Regions from separate parts of the Pseudoalteromonas sp. QJM3NY_22 genome, predicted to be linked through region 1. Evidence: predicted binding sites of a transcription regulator. Region 1 holds the regulator's gene; each other region holds the start of a gene.

Region 1 (3,241 bases):
GTAGTTACTGCTCGTTGCAATTGCATTATATTTTACATGTAGGTCAACATCCCCAGTGCCATTAGAGGTCGAAAATGTGACTTGCTCAGCTTCACTTGGCACTGTAAAAGTAAACAATTGCTCACTGTTTCGATCACCACTAACAACGATAGATTGGTTATTTTGCAGTGTATTGTTATTTACCGGTGGGCTAGATGCAGATCTAAAATTTGCAATTGTGGGGTTTGTTAAATTTAAGGCTCTAGCGTTATCGTGTTTTGATGGAGTTCCCATAACACTTCCGCTGTATGATTTGTTTGGATTTGACCAGTAATTGATTCTTGTGCAGTTATTTGTGCAGTTATAAGCCATTACTGAACGCCATTGTGATTGAGGTTGCTGATAACCATGGCCGAACGAATAAGGAGATGTTGATGGATCGTTTTCAGGGTTATGACGAGCACCTTGTAAATGACCAATTTCATGACCGAAAGAGTAATAGCCGGTTGCACAGTCATAATCAACCATCGCAAATGCGCTGTTAGCATTTGCACCAATTGCTTTGGCTTGGCCACAGTAGCCGTTAACGTCGTTTATTAATATGACTACATCAGCACCGTATTGATCTCGTAGTGTGTGCGCTTCATCCATATAACCATCGTTTTTGGCAGCTAAACGATTTAAATCCGTACCTGAATTTGTAGCTTCAGTATAATTAACTCGGCTTACATGGGCCAAACTAACAACTGCATTGACACCTGAGTTTTGGTAACCCTGATTAGTCTCTACTATTGCAAGATCAATCAAGCTATTAATATCACTAGATTTTTGTTCTGCGGCTGGGGTGTATAAAACGAGTAAGCTAATATTGCTTTGCGCGTTAGTTGCCATAGCTGTTTGGAAGCTTTGTTCTGTTAAAATTTGTTCACTGATTGAAATAGTGTTATTAGATTGTTGATAATCGGGTGCATGCTCAGCAGGTTGCTTGGCAGGATCTAATTCAATAAAATTATGACCAGAATGTTTATTCGGTTGCAATTTATAAACATGTTCATTTACCTTTATCGTACCAGAAATCCCCTTTGTAGATTTTATCAGTGTTACTTCGTCACCATCTAAGCTTTTACCTACCCAGATTAAGTTACCAGTTGCTGATGTACTTGCTGTACTTTTGATAAATTCAATGTCACTTCCCTGAACAGGTAAAAAGAATGCATTGGTTTTTGCGCTTAGTTCGAAAAGCGGTTGCCCAAATTGAGATTGAGCATTACCTTCTTTATTAATGTTTTGCGTAAAGTTAGAGTGCTGCACTTCGAAAAGTGGGACTTGGGCATACGCATAGCCGCTAAACAATAAGCCAATAAACAATGGTGAATATTTTTTCATTTGATAATCCTTTTAAGTGTTTGTACACATAAAGTGCACATGCTAATAAGTTGTTTTCAATTTATTAACATGTGGCTGTCATCAAATTAGCCCTTAATCGTAAATATAAAGATACGAATGTTTATTTTATGTAAGCATTCGTTGTTTCTACATAAGTGTAAAAGTGATTTATTAACAGCAAGCAATCAATGTAATTTAAATTTGCGATTTTTATTTAACTGTATATACTCACAGTTAAATGTACTGTATGGAAAACCAGTTGTATGCGACCATTAACGAAGCGCCAAGCTCAAATTCTCGAATTAGTTAAAGTTTTTATTAAAGACACTGGTATGCCTCCTACACGTGCTGAAATTGCACAAACATTAGGCTTTAAAAGTGCCAATGCTGCTGAAGAGCATTTAAAAGCGCTTGCTAAAAAAGGTGCTATTAAGATGAAACCAGGTGCAAGCCGAGGTATTCAACTTGTTGAGGAAGAAGAGCCTGAACAGTTAGGTTTACCTCTTATCGGGCGAGTCGCAGCGGGAGAGCCTATTTTGGCGCAAGAGCACGTTGAGAGTCATTGTAAAATTGATCCATTAATGTTTAAACCTGCTGCTGATTTTTTATTGCGCGTTAACGGTATGAGTATGAAAGATATAGGTATTATGGATGGTGATTTGTTAGCTGTGCATAAAACTCAAGTTGCAGAAAATGGACAAGTTGTAGTTGCTCGTGTTGATGATGATGTTACCGTAAAGCGGTTTGAAAAAGCAGGCCGAAAAGTATTATTGCATGCTGAGAATGACGACTTTTCGCCAATTGAAGTTGATCTAGAAAATGAATCTTTTAATATAGAAGGTTTAGCCGTTGGAGTTATTCGTAACGCTGATTGGATGTAGCTTTTAATTTATTTTTATGAATGCGTGCTTTTTAGCACGCATTTTTGTTTTAACATTAGCACTAAAAATAGGACGTAAACAGCCAACTAATTATTTTAGCTGTAAATTTTTTTGCACTTATATTTTCCCCCTCCGAATGCGTTAAACCCCTTTGTTTTGCTCATATTTTGAACTTTCTGTTGACTACTGACTTTTTATTAATTACTCAATATCACCTGATTGTTTTTTATACTAAAACTTGCTTGTTGTTCGTTTTTTAGCTAATTATTAATGTGCTGAGCTAATAATAACTCACAGCTTTTTAGTTTTGAGAACACACAATATACACAAACTCGTTGTTGGCGCAGCAAAACCAATCAATATTAAATAAGATTGGCTAAAAAAATAAAAATAACGAATTGGCGTTTAAGCCGTATGCCTCTTCGCTTTGCATTCGCAATAGCATCAAAGGAGCCGTCACATGGGTAAACTGACCTCTACCTTGTGGCTTATATTATGTGTTTTTTCGCACTCAGTTTTGGCGAACAGCCAATACAATATGCGCAAAGGCGTAACCGATATAAGCAATAATGTATATCAGCTGCACATGACCATATTTATAATATGTTGTGTGATTGGGGTGATAGTGTTCGCAATTATGTTTTGGGCACTTATTCATCACCGTAAATCTAAAGGGGCTGTACCTGCCCAATTTCACGAAAGCACTAAAGTAGAAATACTTTGGACTGCAATTCCGTTTGTTATTTTAATTGCTATGGCAGTACCAGCCACTAAAACCCTTATTGCAATGGAAGATGCCAGCAAAGCTGATCTCACTATTAAAATTACGGGTTCGCAATGGAAATGGCATTATGAATATATGGGCGAAGATGTAGAGTTCTACTCTATTTTATCTACCCCGCAAGATGAAATAGCGAATCTTGCAGATAAAAACCCTAACTACTTACTTGAGGTTGATAAGCCTCTTGTACTGCCAATAAATCAAAAAGTACGAT
Region 2 (3,241 bases), 1.2 Mb from region 1:
GTGTTGGACTCGGCCTTGATTTAACTAAGCGTACCGTGCAAAGTAAATTAAAAAATAAAGGCCTCCCTTGGGAGCGCGCTAAAGCATTTAATGGCTCGGTTATTTTAAGTGATTTTGTAGAGCTAACCGATGCGATGAAGCATTTTACATTTGAACTTAAAATTAATAATGAAGTAATTCAGCAAGGCGATACTCATTTTATGCTGCATAACCCTGACTCAATTTTACACGAAATTAGTGAATTTATGAGCCTAGAAGATGGTGATGTGATCATGAAAGGTACGCCGTCAGGCGTAGGTGAAGTGATTGCCGAAAGTGTGTTCACAGTAAGACTTTACGCTAATGAGCAATGCTTACTTGAGCAGCAATGGAGTGTAAGTTAACTGGACAATTAAACAGGTAATTAAATGTGATTTAGTTACCTGTTTAGGTTTGTATTAATAGGGCATTGGATTGTTTCTAAAAATAACATCGATACTTGTAAGTACTTCGTTACTTAGCGTGATATCAAATGCATCAATATCTTCTTTTAACTGCGCCATATTTGTTGCGCCAATAATTGAAGACGTTACACCATCTACTTGGTTACACCATGCAAGAGCTAGTTGAGCAGGGGAAATATTGTGATCATGCGCAAGTTCAACATACTGTTTGGTTGCTTGCTCTGCGTTTGGTGTATCTCTAAAAATACCGTTGCGTTGCATAAAGGTCCAACGAGAGCCTTCAGGGCGAGCGCCGTTTAAGTATTTACCCGTTAATAAACCGGCAGCCAGAGGCGACCATGGTAAGTAGGCAATATCTTCATGAACACATTGCTCTATTAAATACGGCCAGTCTTTAGCATGCGCTAGGCTAAACTCGTTTTGAATAGATACCATGCGCGGTAAGTTATGCTCTTTTGACAGGTTTAAAAATTGGCTTATTCCCCAAGGTGTGTCGTCAGATAAACCACAATGCTTGATTTTACCTGCTTTAACACAATAGTTTAAACCTTCTAAAATATCCAGCATGCCAGCTTGGTGTTCTTGTGTGTTTACGTCGGTAAATTTAAGCATACCTGGCCATTGTCTACCAAAGTGTGGGGTAGAGCGGTTTGGCCAATGTAATTGGTATAAATCTATGTAGTCAGTTTGCAAGCGTTTTAGTGATTCATCAACCGCCTCTATAACAGTTTGGCGAGTAATATTACCGCCATCGCGAACCCATGCTAAGCCGTTACCAGCAATTTTGGTTGCAAGTACAATTTTATCGCGCTTTTGTTGGTTGCGAGAGAGCCAGTTACCAATAATTTGCTCAGTTTTACCATAGGTATCGGGTGATGGAGGAACTGCGTACATTTCGGCTGTATCAATAAAGTTTACGCCTTGAGCAAGTGCGTAGGCTATTTGTTCATCTGCATCATTTTGGGTATTTTGCATTCCCCAAGTCATGCTACCTAAACATACTCTTGAAACATTAACACCACTGCTTCCTAGTGGACTGTATTGCATAAAATTTCCTTATTACTCGTCTTGAGCGTAGCTAATTAAAGCCGATAAAAGAGGCTCTGAAATAGGGGCTTTTTGACCTGTTTCAAAATCAAACATAACCACTTTCGAATTACCGGTTGTGGTTATGGCATTTTGTGCGTGACTAAATACTGTATAATTCATCATAAATCGGTCTGTTTTAATGTCAGAAATAGTGACGCCTACAGTAAGGGTATCTGGAAAAGTAACAGGGCGCTTATAACGAATATTATTTTCGCTTATAACAGGGCCAATGCCGCTTGGGCTAATTGTATCAAATAAGTTTATTTTATTTAAAAAGTCGATTCTGGCTATTTCAAAGTAACGCAAGTAAACCACATTGTTTACGTGTTGAAGGGCATCCATATCGGCCCACGCTACAGTAATGTCAGTATGAATAGGGTGCTGATCTTTAAACGTTTGCATGCACTTTAACTCTTTATTTTAAAGCACTAGATTATCAATATGACGATATGACCTCAAGGTAATTAGTGCGCTGTTTTTATGTATGACGAGTTTACTAAACTTGAACCCACCATAATAAATCGATTAATCAGAGTTTAGGAGCTTGCTTATTAATAATGATTAAATAATAATGGCTGTATAAATAAACAGTGTTGTAATGGTGATGAAAAAGTTTATTCATATAGATATGGACTGCTTTTATGCGGCAGTTGAGATGCGCGATAATCCTAAGCTGGCCAATGTGCCGCTTGCTATTGGTGGCAATAGTCGCAGAGGTGTACTTTCTACAGCCAACTACATTGCCAGAGAGTATGGCGTGCGCTCAGCTATGTCTAATTATCATGCAAAACAATTATGCCCTGATTTAGTTATTGTACCTGGGCGCATGGCTGTTTATAAAGAAGCTTCAAATCAAATACGTGAAGTATTTAATCGTTACACCAACTTAATTGAACCACTCTCTCTTGACGAAGCTTACCTTGATGTAACTGATAGTAGCGTTTGTAAAGGCAGTGCTACGCTTATTGCGCAGCAAATAAGAGCTGATATTTATAATGCTACAGGGCTTACTGCATCCGCTGGTATTGCACCTATTAAATTTATTGCCAAAATAGCGAGTGATGAAAACAAGCCTAACGGTCAGTTTGTTGTATTACCTGATGAGGTGGATGATTTTTTAGCACAGTTACCTCTGGGTAAAATTCCGGGTGTCGGTAAAGTAACGCTCGAAAAACTCAATTTAAAAGGATTATATACAGGTAAAGATGTACGCGAAAAAGGCGTAAATTGGATGCAACAGCATGTAGGTAATTTTGGCGTATCGCTTTACCAAAAATGTGCAGGTGAGTATGTCGGTAAGGTATCTACTAATCGTATTAGAAAGTCGCTAAGTGTTGAGCATACCTATGAGTATAACAAAACCAGCTTACAAGAATGCCTAGAACAGTTGCCTACGTTGTTAGATGAGTTAAAGGTGCGCTTGGAAAAACAACAATTACAAAATCGGATTAATAAACTGAGCGTTAAAGTTAAATTTGCGAATTTTATAGTAACCTCTGCGGATCAGGCTTATCACCAATTAAATACAGAGGTTTTTACACAACTACTTACTAAAGCTTTCCAGCGAGGTGTGCAGCAACCGGTCAGGCTTTTAGGTATTGGGGTGGGTATTAAAAATCAACCAGATCAAAACCTTCAACTTAGTATTCTCGATTAAGCTGTAAAGCCTGTAATTGCAAGTTGCCACTAAAAAGTGGATTAAACTAAAC
Region 3 (3,241 bases), 1.7 Mb from region 1:
AAAAGAGTTGGTATAAGTATTTGAACAATATAAATTATCTCATAACCCTATAATACCAACCTGCATAAATCTTTGATCAATTTAACGAATTAAATTGCACTATAACGTAGTTAAAATTTTTTATTTAGAACAACTAGATACAAAAACTTTTGCCTAGTTCTAGCGTAATTTTCTTAACGTTAAATAGACCCCATACATAAGCAGATTGGTATAAAAATTTTATTTAGAGACGCTGAGTTTTTTGGAAATAAATAACTTTTCGTGCGTATGCGCCACATTAAGTTAAATAATATGTACAAAACTAGAGTACATATTATTTAACTAATTAGTGTGTTTCAAAATACCTGATGCCTGGGTAAGTTGAGGTTTATAGGCTGTGGCACTTTTTATACTTTTTAGCACTGCCACATGGGCAATCATCGTTCCTGCCAATTTTTATATCTGCAACAGGTAATATAACGCCGTCAGAATATTTCCACTGATTTTTTTCTTTAATGAATTTTGATTGTTCGTGCAATTCACAGTATAAATTATCATAAAAGTAGTGCGCTTTAAATTCTACAAAACCCTGACTATCATCGTGGCCTGAATCTATAATTGTCAGTTTTATAAAGCGGCAACCATCTGCAAATTCTTTAATTTCTTTAACGGGGTTTTCGGGCTGTTTATCTGTTGTATATGTTTGATAAATATACTTAGCATTTTTGAGTGCATAAGCACTATAACGAGAGCGCATAAGTAGCTCTGGTGTTTGAGGATGCTGTATTGCCAAATGAAAAGGTTCGCAGCAGTCAACATAATTTTGTTGGCTGCCACAAAGACATAATGTTTTATTCAGTGAGGTCATAATTTTGGTGTAAAGCTAAAATGTTAGTTTAACAAGATTATTGAGCTAGTAATATCTCTGTGGTTTGTTTGTTTTTCGTGAAGCAATATAACTTTGTATTTGTTTTACTCATATCCAGAGATAAGCTAGTTAATAGCTGGTTATTAACTATATCAGTCCAAGTAATTACAGCTGCAAAATTACCGTTGTGTAAAGCCGAATTTAATACGTACTCTAGATTCACTAAGTGTTTTTGTCTAATAACGAGTAATTTACTCGTATCGATAGAGCACGAATCAAGTAGCGCTTTACTAGGGACGTGATCGGGTGCGATTAATAATGTCCAAGCATTTAAGCTATTGTATTGATGTAATACTTTTAATAGCTCAAATGTTGCCGAAATTTCATCTTCAATTTCAATTAAATTAACACAATCGCTTTTATTGTCTTGTTGGTAGCTTTTAACTGTTCGTATGGTAATTGGTTGTAACATATCGCTTCACTCACTGGGTTTTTATACAGTATTTACATACAGTAGTTTACACAGTGTTTGTGTGCAAGTGTTTTTTGCTATTTTTTTGTACGATAATTTAAGATTTAGACTTTTTTTAAATTGTCATTTTTTTAAGTTATTAATATTTAATGATTTAAATTTACCTTTATGTTGTTGTTTCCAACTGTGCATTATTGTGTTGAATACTGTATACACCTGTTGAAGGTTGATATGGCAGCTTTAAATAATGATTTCATGTGTAAATTACAGCATAGTTTCGTATGTGTAATTTACTCTTCGTTAGCGTTATTTGGTATTAGGTGAGAAAACTGCAATTGGTGAATTTGTTCATATAAACTTGCAGCGTAGCATTGGGCATCTTTAAAGCGTTTAGTTTCAATGTGTTTACGCAAGTCAGTTAATGCAGTAGTTGCTGGCTCGTGACCTTGACTACTTGATAAGCTTAGCCATGCAACAGCATGAAATACACTTTGCGGAACACCTTGGCCTTTTACAAAAAATAGTCCTAAGTAAAATTGTGCTCGAAGTTCTCCAGACATCGCAGCTAAACGCATCCACTTCGCAGCAAGTGCATTTTGATTGTTTTTTAAATAATACAGTGCTTTGTTCAGTGTATTTTGCTGACTATTTTCGTTAGTTGGCGTTGAGTTAGTGTCGCTAGGTTGCGTGACAAAGGACAGTATATTGTCTAACTGCTGCTCTAAATCTTGGCCTGTCGGTGTTGTTTTTATCATGCTCACTCATTCGTTATGTAACTAAGTCAATAGTTTAGTATATCGCAAGGTAAAATGTCCTGTAAAAGATGATTTTTATGTTAAAATATTGCCACTTTTTACAACCATAAGTCTATTATGCTCGAAGCTTTATTTAAAATTAGTGAGAATGGCTCATCAGTCCGCCGTGAATGCATTGCGGGTATTACTACATTTATCACAATGGTTTAGATTGTATTTGTTAACCCTGCCATGTTAGCAGAGGCTGGAATGGATCAGGGAGCTGCTTTTGTAGCAACTTGTATTGCAGCTGCTATTGGTTGTTTTATTATGGGGTTGTGGGCTAATTATCCTTTAGCATTAGCGCCTGGAATGGGGTTAAATGCATTTTTTACATATGGTGTTGTATTAGGGATGGGTTACACATGGCAGGCGGCATTAGGTGCTGTTTTTATGTCTGGGTGTATATTTTTACTTCTAAGCCTGTTTAAAGTTCGTGAGTGGATTATTAATGCCATTCCTTTGGTTTTAAAGCGGGCCATTGCAACGGGTATTGGCGCATTTTTAGCTTTAATTGCTCTTAAAAATGCGGGGATCATCGTTGCCAGCCCTGCAACGTTAGTACAATTAGGTGATATAACTTCAGCTGGCCCATTATTAGCTATTTTCAGCTTTTTTATTATTGCTGCGCTTTTATATCGTAACTTTAAAAGTGGTGTGTTAATTAGTATTTTATTAGTGACCTGTATCGCACTGGCTTTAGGGCTTGTTGAATACCATGGAATTGTTGCTACGCCTCCTTCTATTTTACCTACTTTTATGCAGCTTGATTTTGGTGCTGCACTTGAATTGTCTATGTTGAGCGTTATTTTCGCATTTTTGTTTGTGGATTTATTTGATACCTCGGGTACTTTAGTTGCAGTTACTCAAAAAGCAGGGCTTGCTGATGAAAAAGGAAATATGCCTCGGTTAGGCAGAGCGCTAAGTGCTGACAGTACAGCAACAATTGCAGGCGCTATGTTAGGTACTTCTACTACAACATCTTATATAGAGTCTGTTGCAGGTGTATCTGTAGGTGGGCGTACTGGTTTAACAGCAGTTGTGGTAGGTATTTGCTTTTTACTTATGATGTTTTTTGCACCACTTGCGCAAATGGTACCAGCTTACGCAACCGCTGGAGCCATTTTA

Evidence for each region. The regulator LexA, encoded in region 1, represses DNA repair genes until DNA is damaged. The targets are predictions, from matches to a motif close to TACTGTATNNNNATACAGTA.
Region 2: the regulator LexA is predicted to act here: its motif matches at 2,106-2,125, upstream of dinB (DNA polymerase IV).
Region 3: the regulator LexA is predicted to act here: its motif matches at 1,344-1,363, upstream of AC0VZ4_RS12835 (SulA-like leucine-rich domain-containing protein).

Annotation. Positions count from the first base shown of each region.
Region 1 covers NZ_CM149655.1:159,414-162,654, forward strand. The annotation lists gene AC0VZ4_RS00815 (M12 family metallo-peptidase) at 1-1,365, opposite strand, end outside; gene lexA (transcriptional repressor LexA) at 1,629-2,246, shown strand; gene coxB (cytochrome c oxidase subunit II) at 2,707-3,241, shown strand, end outside.
Region 2 covers NZ_CM149655.1:3,400,041-3,403,281, reverse strand. The annotation lists gene AC0VZ4_RS15665 (fumarylacetoacetate hydrolase family protein) at 1-383, shown strand, start outside; gene AC0VZ4_RS15660 (aldo/keto reductase) at 438-1,490, opposite strand; gene AC0VZ4_RS15655 (acyl-CoA thioesterase) at 1,503-1,934, opposite strand; gene dinB (DNA polymerase IV) at 2,137-3,189, shown strand.
Region 3 covers NZ_CM149655.1:2,845,239-2,848,479, reverse strand. The annotation lists gene AC0VZ4_RS12840 (YchJ family protein) at 368-847, opposite strand; gene AC0VZ4_RS12835 (SulA-like leucine-rich domain-containing protein) at 885-1,319, opposite strand; gene AC0VZ4_RS12830 (tetratricopeptide repeat protein) at 1,610-2,074, opposite strand; partial or broken gene AC0VZ4_RS12825 (NCS2 family permease) at 2,192-3,241, shown strand, end outside.